Haladaptatus sp. R4: one gene and its partners. Each later gene encodes a partner of the first gene's protein in a complex. Links are inferred from orthologs where the notes say so. Each region holds a gene or a part of one and is shown in the gene's direction. Other genes may lie near its edges.

The links.
Region 2: A4G99_RS10015 (region 1) and rpoB share a complex: the UniProt entries of both Methanocaldococcus jannaschii proteins name them as parts of the RNA polymerase complex. The link is inferred for Haladaptatus sp. R4 from one-to-one orthologs.
Region 3: A4G99_RS10015 (region 1) and A4G99_RS13270 share a complex: the UniProt entries of both Methanocaldococcus jannaschii proteins name them as parts of the RNA polymerase complex. The link is inferred for Haladaptatus sp. R4 from one-to-one orthologs.

What each region holds. Positions count from the first base shown.
Region 1 is NZ_LWHG01000021.1:98,644-101,696, forward strand. What follows is about bases 113-3,007. They hold A4G99_RS10015 (RNA polymerase Rpb4 family protein), read left to right. Parts: upstream 113-1,329; coding sequence 1,330-1,686; downstream 1,687-3,007. Other genes in these bases: A4G99_RS10005 (aldo/keto reductase), read left to right, coding at 113-896; A4G99_RS10010 (50S ribosomal protein L21e), read left to right, coding at 1,036-1,326; A4G99_RS10020 (DUF655 domain-containing protein), read left to right, coding at 1,730-2,302; A4G99_RS10025 (16S ribosomal RNA methyltransferase A), read left to right, coding at 2,410-3,007. In the rest of the region: more of A4G99_RS10005, read left to right, coding at 1-112; more of A4G99_RS10025, read left to right, coding at 3,008-3,053. UniProt on the Methanocaldococcus jannaschii protein: DNA-dependent RNA polymerase (RNAP) catalyzes the transcription of DNA into RNA using the four ribonucleoside triphosphates as substrates. This subunit is less well bound than the others.
Region 2 is NZ_LWHG01000021.1:739,382-742,538, forward strand. The notes cover bases 1-2,999. They hold rpoB (DNA-directed RNA polymerase subunit B), read left to right. Parts: upstream 1-586; coding sequence 587-2,413; downstream 2,414-2,999. Other genes in these bases: A4G99_RS13270 (DNA-directed RNA polymerase subunit B''), read left to right, coding at 1-587. UniProt on the Methanocaldococcus jannaschii protein: DNA-dependent RNA polymerase (RNAP) catalyzes the transcription of DNA into RNA using the four ribonucleoside triphosphates as substrates. The Rpo2 subunit (Rpo2N and Rpo2C in this organism) is implicated in DNA promoter recognition and in nucleotide binding.
Region 3 is NZ_LWHG01000021.1:737,556-740,689, forward strand. The notes cover bases 159-3,134. They hold A4G99_RS13270 (DNA-directed RNA polymerase subunit B''), read left to right. Parts: upstream 159-856; coding sequence 857-2,413; downstream 2,414-3,134. Other genes in these bases: A4G99_RS13265 (DNA-directed RNA polymerase subunit H), read left to right, coding at 630-857; rpoB (DNA-directed RNA polymerase subunit B), read left to right, coding at 2,413-3,134. In the rest of the region: A4G99_RS13255 (group I intron-associated PD-(D/E)XK endonuclease), read right to left, coding at 1-47. UniProt on the Methanocaldococcus jannaschii protein: DNA-dependent RNA polymerase (RNAP) catalyzes the transcription of DNA into RNA using the four ribonucleoside triphosphates as substrates. The Rpo2 subunit (Rpo2N and Rpo2C in this organism) is implicated in DNA promoter recognition and in nucleotide binding.

The sequences.
Region 1 (3,053 bases):
AGGAGACCGCTCACGAGGCTGTTCGCGCCGCTCTCGACGCCGGAATCACGTTCCTCGATACGGCCGACGTGTACGGCGACGGACGGAGCGAGCGCGTCATCGCCGACGTGCTCGCGGAGTACGAGACGGACGAACGGCCCGTCGTGGCGACGAAGGCCGGACGACGACTCGACCCGCACGAGGCGTCCGGATACGCGGAATCGAATCTCCGCGAGTTCGTGGACCGGAGCCGGACGAATCTTGATATGGATTCGCTCGACCTGCTTCAACTACACTGCCCGCCGACGGACGTCTACTATCGGCCGGAAACGTTCGACGCGCTGGACGACTTGAAGGCGGAGGGTAAACTCGACCATTACGGCGTCAGCGTCGAACGCGTCGAGGAGGGGCTGAAAGCCATCGAATATCCGGGTGTCGAGACGGTCCAGATAATCTTCAACCCGTTCCGTCAACGTCCGGCGGAGCTGTTCTTCGAGGAAGCGCGCCGACTCGACATCGGCGTAATCGTTCGCGTTCCCCTGGCGTCCGGCCTGCTGACCGGACAGCTATCGAAGGAAACGGAGTTCCCGGAGAACGACCACCGGAACTTCAACCGCGAAGGGGAAGCCTTCGACCGCGGCGAGACGTTCGCGGGCGTTCCGTACGAACGGGGGCTCGAAGCGGTGGACGAACTCGAACGGTTGGTGCCCGAGGACGCGACGATGGCGCAGTTCTCGCTCCGCTGGATACTCGACCACGACGCGGTTTCGACCGTCATTCCGGGGTCGACCAGTCCGGACCACATTCGGGAGAACGTCGTCGCCGCATCCCTCCCGCCGCTCACCGCCGAGGAGCGGGAGCGCACGAACGAGATTTACGAAGCACACGTGGCCGACGCGGTTCATCATCGCTGGTGACTTCGAACTGAGACCCCGAACTGTGACGCCAAAACCGACGAACCGAAAACGAGTGTGAACGATCGGCACGGGGAGGCGGTTTTCCCCGACGAGGAACGTATCTTTTATAACCGTCACTGAACAAGAGCGTCATACGACTATGCCGAGCTCGAACGGACCGTACAACACCACCCGAGAAAAACTGTCGAACAACCCCCGCGACCGTGGCACCTCGCCACCACAGCGTGCAGTCCAGCAGTACGAGAACGGACAGAAAGTCCACCTCAAGATCGACCCGAGCGTGCGAAAAGGACGCTTCCACCCGCGATTCAACGGTCGCACAGGCGAAGTCGTCGGAAAGCAGGGTAAAGCATACAAGGTCATCATCAACGACGGTGGCAAGGAAAAGACGCTCATCACCCAGCCCGCACACCTCCGCGAACAGAAGTAAGCTATGACTATCTTCAAGGAAAAGCTCGACGAGGAGTATCTCACCACGCCCGAGGCGAAGGAGCTCCTCGCGGACATCGAGCGCGAACGTGCGCTGGATGAAACCCGCGAGATGCCGTACAACCTCTCCCGGGCCATCGAGCACGTCAACCGGTTCGCGGCCCTCGATGCCGAGGAATCCCGCGAGCTGGTCGCCGAGCTGCTCGAACTCGAAAAGGTGGACGAGCAGACGGGCTACAAAATCGCCGACCTTCTGCCGCAGGACCGCGACGAACTGCGCGCGGTGTACGCACAGGAGCGGTTTACCCTCTCGGGCGACGAGCTGGACGAGATACTGAACGTCGTGGCGAAGTACGAGTAGCTTCACCGATTCTTTAAGTTGCTCGTCGCCGTATTCCAGCCCAATGAGTGAATCCGAGACTGACAGCGAAGCGTCGGCTGTTGTACTCGACTTCCTGCCGAACGGTCGGGCAGAAGACGACCGTCCGCAATACCAGAAAGAGCCAGTCGCCTACGTCCTCACCGAATCTGATTTCCACCTCCTCGAACTCACGCTCGAACAGGGGGAGAGCGTCGGTATCGGCGACAGCATTCCGATCGAACCCCCGGAGGCGCGCGAAAACGTCACCAACGTGCGCGAAATCCCCTACGATGACCTCACCTCCGCCGCACAGTCGGAACTCGAACACGCCGTCGCGGACATCGTCGACCGCCACGAGAGGCGGTTCGTTGACTTCTACAACGACGCCCAACCGATCACCCTCCGACTCCACCAGTTGAACCTGCTTCCCGGTATCGGGAAGAAACTGCGAAACCACGTGCTGGAAACGCGAAAGCGGAAGCCGTTCGAGAGCTTCGACGACCTCGAAGACCGTGTTTCGGGACTTCACAACCCGAAGGAGGTCCTCGTCGAGCGGATCCTCGAAGAGATCCGCTCGGACGATCTGAAATACCGAACGTTCGCCCGTCACGACTGACGGGTATTACGTTTCTTCCGCGCATCGTTTCCGTGCGCATTTCCGGAACGACTCCCAGTCGCAACTCGGTGGGTTTACGCCACTCGCTCCGGTAGGAGGGGGCAACGATGGAACGCTCGCCACCCGAGGAACCCGGACGGAGAGACCCCGATGCGCTGATCCGACGCGCCGGCGCGCGGGGGAACCCGAACCGTGACCAGCACTTCCTCGTGGACGACCGAGTCGTCGATAGAATACCGACGTACGCCGAGGAGATGCGTCTCGACCACGTGCTCGAAATCGGTGGCGGACCGGGCGTCCTCACCGACCGCCTGCTCGCGGTCGCCGACCGCGTGACGGTCGTCGAACGCGATCCGAAATTCGCCGATTTCCTCCGCCGCGAGTTTCGAGCGGAGCGTGAAGCGGGGCATTTGACTGTTGTGGAGGGCGACGCGCTGTCGGTCGAACTCCCCGACTTTTCGGCGTGTATCGCCAACCTCCCGTACGGAATTTCGAGCGAGATAGCGTTTCGATTGCTCCCGCTCGGCAAACCCATGATCCTCATGTTCCAGAGGGAGTTCGCCGAGCGCATGGCCGCCGAGGCCGGAAGCGACGAGTACGGCAGGCTGTCGGTGACGGCACAGCACTACGCCGACGTGGAGGTCGTGGAAACCGTCCCGCGCGAAGCCTTCGCGCCGCAACCCGAAGTCGAGAGCGCAATCGTTCGGACGACCCCCAGGGACCCGGAGTACGAGGTGGACGACGAGGCGTT
Region 2 (3,157 bases), 640 kb from region 1 along the record:
TCGCCCGGATGGCCGAGGCGTGTTTCGAACTCGCACTGGGTCGGCGCGACTCGGACGACAAGGACCACTACGCCAACAAGCGACTGAAGGTGTCCGGCGACCTGATGAAGGACCTGTTCCGGACGGCGCTGAACAAGCTGGCACGCGACGTGAAGTACCAGCTCGAACGCGCGAACATGCGTAACCGACAACTGTCCGTGAACACGGTGGTTCGGTCGGACGTTCTCACCGAGCGTCTCGAACACCCGATCGCGACGGGGAACTGGGTCGGTGGCCGCTCCGGCGTGTCGCAGTTGGTCGACCGGACGGACTTCATGGGTGTGCTGTCACACCTTCGCCGTCTCCGCAGTCCGCTCAGTCGTTCGCAGCCTCACTTCGAGGCACGTGACCTACACGCGACCCAGTGGGGTCGCATTTGCCCGTCCGAGACGCCGGAAGGGCCGAACTGTGGACTGGTGAAGAACTTCGCGCAGGCGATGGAACTCAGCCAGAACATCGAGGACGAACAGGAACTGAAACAGGAACTCTCGTCGATGGGCGTCGAGGGGATTCCCGGAATCGAGAGCATCGAAGGGAGCGCAGACTGATGAGTCAGGGACGAGAAGCCAAAGTATACGTCAACGGTAGTTTGGTCGGAACACACCCCGACCCCGAACAGCTTGCAGATCAGGTCCGCGAGGCGCGCCGACGGGGCGACGTCAGCGAGATGGTCAACGTCTCGGTCAAGGGACGCACCAGCGAGGTCATCATCAACGCCGACGCGGGGCGCGCACGCCGCCCGCTCCTCGTGGTCGAGGACGGCGAAACGCGCATCACGGACGAGGAAACCGAGGCGCTCAAGCAGGGCGACCTCTCGTTCGAAGACCTCGTCGAGCGTGGGAAGATCGAGTTCATCGACGCCGAGGAGGAAGAGGACATCTACGTCGCCGTCGATGACACCGAGTTGAACGAGGACCACACACACCTCGAAATCGACCCGCAACTCATCTTCGGTATCGGTGCCGGGATGATTCCGTACCCGGAGCACAACGCCAGCCCGCGGATTACGATGGGTGCAGGGATGATGAAGCAGTCGCTCGGTCTGCCGTCGGCGAACTACCGCATTCGCCCGGACACGCGACAGCACCTCTTCCACTACCCACAGCTCTCGATGGTGAAGACGCAGACGACGGAACAGATCGGGTTCGACGACCGACCCGCCGCACAGAACTTCACCGTCGCGGTCATGAGCTACGAAGGGTTCAACATCGAGGACGCGCTCGTCATGAACAAGGGGTCCGTCGAACGCGCGCTCGCGCGTTCGCACTTCTTCCGTACCTACGAGGGTGAGGAACGCCGCTACCCTGGTGGACAGGAAGACCGCTTCGAGATTCCGGGCGACGACGTGCGCGGTGCCCGCGGTGAGGACGCGTACACGCATCTGGACGAGGACGGACTGGTCAACCCCGAGACGCGCGTGGACGAGAACAGCGTTCTGTTGGGGAAGACGAGTCCGCCGCGATTCCTCGAAGAGCCGGACGACATGGGTGGCCTGTCACCACAGAAGCGCCGCGAAACCAGTGTCACGATGCGCTCGGGCGAATCCGGCGTCGTGGACACGGTCACGCTGATGGAGGGCGAGGACGGTTCGAAGCTCTCCAAGGTGTCCGTTCGTGACGAGCGAATCCCGGAACTCGGGGACAAGTTCGCGTCGCGACACGGACAGAAAGGTGTCGTCGGTCACATCGCACCGCAGGAGGACATGCCCTTCACGCAGGAAGGGGTCGTCCCGGACCTCATCGTCAACCCGCACGCGCTGCCGTCGCGGATGACGGTCGGTCACGTGCTGGAGATGATTGGCGGGAAAGTCGGCGCGATGGAAGGCCGTCGCGTGGACGGAACCGCGTTCACCGGCGAGGATAAAGAGGACCTCCGCGCCGCGCTGCAGGAACGCGGGTACAAATCGTCGGGGAAGGAAATCATGTACTCCGGCGTGACGGGCGAGAAGATTGAAGCTGAAATCTTCGTCGGCACCATTCTCTACCACAAGCTCTACCACATGGTGTCGAACAAACTCCACGCTCGTTCGCGTGGACCGGTGCAGGTGCTCACGCGCCAGCCGACGGAAGGACGTGCCCGCGAGGGTGGTCTCCGCGTCGGTGAGATGGAGCGTGAGGTGCTCATCGGACACGGTGCCGCGCTGGCGCTCAAGGAGCGACTGCTCGACTCCTCCGACCGCGAATGGATCTACGTCTGCGGTCAGTGTGGAATGAGCGCGGTCGAGAACATCGACCAGAACCGTGTGTACTGCCCGAACTGTGAGGAAGAAACGGACATTCACGAAATCGAGATGAGCTACGCGTTCAAGCTCCTGCTCGACGAGATGAAGGCGCTTGGCATCGCGCCGCGACTCGAACTGGAGGACGCAGTCTAATGGCAACAAGTCAAACTCCCAAGGAAATCGGATCCATCAGCTTCGGGCTGATGGACCCGGAGGAGTACCGAGAGATGTCGGCGACGAAGATCATCACCGCCGACACGTACGACGACGACGGATTCCCCATCGACATGGGGCTGATGGACCCGCGATTGGGCGTCATCGACCCCGGTCTGGAATGCAAGACCTGCGGACAACACTCCGGGTCGTGCAACGGCCACTTCGGTCACATCGAACTGGCCGCGCCGGTCATCCACGTCGGCTTCACGAAACTCATCCGCCGACTGCTTCGCGGGACGTGCCGCGACTGTTCCCGACTCCTGCTCACCGAGGAAGAACAGGAGAAGTACCACGGCATGCTCACGCGGACGAAGGAACTCGGCAACGACATCACCGACGTGACGAAGGCGGCCATCCGCGAGGCGCGGAAGAAGGACCGCTGTCCGCACTGTGGTGAAGTCCAGTACGACATCAACCACGAGAAGCCGACGACCTACTACGAGGTCCAACAGGTGCTCACGAGCGAGTACTCCGAGCGAATCGCCTCCCGGATGCAGGGCCGTGACGAGAACGGCGAGGAGGACGAGGACCTCGAACCCATGGCGCCACAGGAGTTGGCGGACAAGACGGGTATCGAGATATCGCGCATCAACCAGATCATTTCCGGGGAGTTCCGCCCGCGCGAGGCCGACCGGAAATCCATCGAGAAGGCGCTCGGTATCGACCTGACGACCGAGGACA
Region 3 (3,134 bases), 640 kb from region 1 along the record:
GTTTCATCTCCTCTATCCTTCGTATTTGTCTCACCCGAGCATCTCATCTGTCGTATTAACGATCTATATCAATTATATTGACTATTTCGGTGAGAGAGACAATTTTCCGAAATCGATTTTCACGAGGTATCGAAATTACCGAAGGGGTAGAAGGGGTAGTAAACTACGGGCGAGAGCCAACAGAACATGTAATGCTTCAGTCTACACAAGAATCGAGAATCACAGAAATCAGTAGAAATGACTCTGTTCGAGAGTTGAAAGTTCAGAAAGCGCCCGAGGCGGGATTTGAACCCGCGTCACAACCGTGACAGGGTTGTATGATGGGCCACTACACCACCCGGGCCTTCGCATTCACTTCTTTCTGGCTTGTACTCTTAAGGCTTTCCAATGACGTTCCGTATGTGGATTCGTGCCGAGCTATGTTAACGCATCCCGCTTGCCCAAACCATTTATACCAGAACGGAGTAGATAGCAGTGTTCAGTTGGCTGCCTCCGTCCGGTGCGGAGGTATTCGGGATAGCCGAGCGTGTGCGAACCTTGTTTAGCAAGCCTTAAATGAGTGCTACGTGTAATACCCTGTAGTATCTCGTGATAGCCATTTCTCCCGCTAGCCGGAAACTCGTGCACACATGGTAGACGTAAGCCAACACAAAATGGTTCCGGAGCACACCATCGTCGATTCGGACGAACTCGACGAAGTGCTCGCGGAATACGACATCAAGAGTACAGACCTGCCGAAGATCAAACGGACCGACCCAGCACTGCCCGACGACGCAGAGCCGGGTGACGTTATCAAAATCGTCCGCGACTCACGAACGACCGAACGAGCAGTCGTGTATCGACTCGTGGTGGAATAATGCAACAGCAAGATCGACGCGAACTATCGAGGGAGTATTTCTCGAAAGAACGACTCGCGGAGCATCACTACCGCTCGTTTAACGCCTTCCTGAACCGAGGCATGCAGGAAGTCGTTACCGAGAAGGGAATCATCGACACCGACATCGGTGACAAGGAAGGAGAGGAACCGGTGTTCGTCGAACTGGGCGACATTCGTGTGGTCACTCCGCGCGTGCGCGAGGCGGACGGGAGTGAAGAACTCCTCTACCCGCAGGAGGCACGCCTCCGTAACATCACGTACTCCGCGCCGGTGTTCATGGAGATGACCATCGTCAAAGGCGAAGGCGACGACAAACGCGTCGTCGATTCGACCGAGACGAAGGTCGGACGGATGCCGATCATGGTCGGCTCCGAGAAGTGTAACATCGCCAACTTCGAGGAGGACGACTTGGTCGAAATCGGTGAGGACCCCGCCGATCCCGGCGGCTACTTCATCGTCAACGGTTCCGAGCGGGTGTTGATGACCTCCGAGGACCTGGCACCGAACAAGATTCTCGCCGAGTACGACACGAAGTACGGCGACGAGATTCAGGTCGCAAAGACGTTCAGCCAGCGCCGAGGATACCGTGCCTTGGTTCTGGTCGAGCGCTCGCGTGACGGCCTGCTCGAAGTGTCGTTCCCGTCCGTTTCGGGGAGCGTCAACTTCGTCACGCTCGTTCGTGCGCTGGGACTCGAATCCGACGAGGAGATCGTCCACCGAGTCTCCGACGATCCGGAAATCGTGAAGTTCATGCTCGAAAATCTGGAGGCCGCCGAAGTCCAGACGCAGGAGGAGGCAATCGAAACCCTCGGGAAGCGGGTCGCCTCCGGGCAGGGCAAGAACTACCAGTTGAAACGAGCGAACTACGTCATCGACCGCTATCTCCTGCCGCACCTCCACGAGGACGGTGTCGAGGAGGAGGAAGTTCGCATCAACAAGGCGTACTACCTCGCCCGGATGGCCGAGGCGTGTTTCGAACTCGCACTGGGTCGGCGCGACTCGGACGACAAGGACCACTACGCCAACAAGCGACTGAAGGTGTCCGGCGACCTGATGAAGGACCTGTTCCGGACGGCGCTGAACAAGCTGGCACGCGACGTGAAGTACCAGCTCGAACGCGCGAACATGCGTAACCGACAACTGTCCGTGAACACGGTGGTTCGGTCGGACGTTCTCACCGAGCGTCTCGAACACCCGATCGCGACGGGGAACTGGGTCGGTGGCCGCTCCGGCGTGTCGCAGTTGGTCGACCGGACGGACTTCATGGGTGTGCTGTCACACCTTCGCCGTCTCCGCAGTCCGCTCAGTCGTTCGCAGCCTCACTTCGAGGCACGTGACCTACACGCGACCCAGTGGGGTCGCATTTGCCCGTCCGAGACGCCGGAAGGGCCGAACTGTGGACTGGTGAAGAACTTCGCGCAGGCGATGGAACTCAGCCAGAACATCGAGGACGAACAGGAACTGAAACAGGAACTCTCGTCGATGGGCGTCGAGGGGATTCCCGGAATCGAGAGCATCGAAGGGAGCGCAGACTGATGAGTCAGGGACGAGAAGCCAAAGTATACGTCAACGGTAGTTTGGTCGGAACACACCCCGACCCCGAACAGCTTGCAGATCAGGTCCGCGAGGCGCGCCGACGGGGCGACGTCAGCGAGATGGTCAACGTCTCGGTCAAGGGACGCACCAGCGAGGTCATCATCAACGCCGACGCGGGGCGCGCACGCCGCCCGCTCCTCGTGGTCGAGGACGGCGAAACGCGCATCACGGACGAGGAAACCGAGGCGCTCAAGCAGGGCGACCTCTCGTTCGAAGACCTCGTCGAGCGTGGGAAGATCGAGTTCATCGACGCCGAGGAGGAAGAGGACATCTACGTCGCCGTCGATGACACCGAGTTGAACGAGGACCACACACACCTCGAAATCGACCCGCAACTCATCTTCGGTATCGGTGCCGGGATGATTCCGTACCCGGAGCACAACGCCAGCCCGCGGATTACGATGGGTGCAGGGATGATGAAGCAGTCGCTCGGTCTGCCGTCGGCGAACTACCGCATTCGCCCGGACACGCGACAGCACCTCTTCCACTACCCACAGCTCTCGATGGTGAAGACGCAGACGACGGAACAGATCGGGTTCGACGACCGACCCGCCGCACAGAACTTCACCGTCGCGGTCATGAGCTACGAAGGGTTCAACATCGAGGACGCGCTCGTCATGAACAAGGGGTCCGTCGAACGCGCGCTCGCGCGTTCGCACTT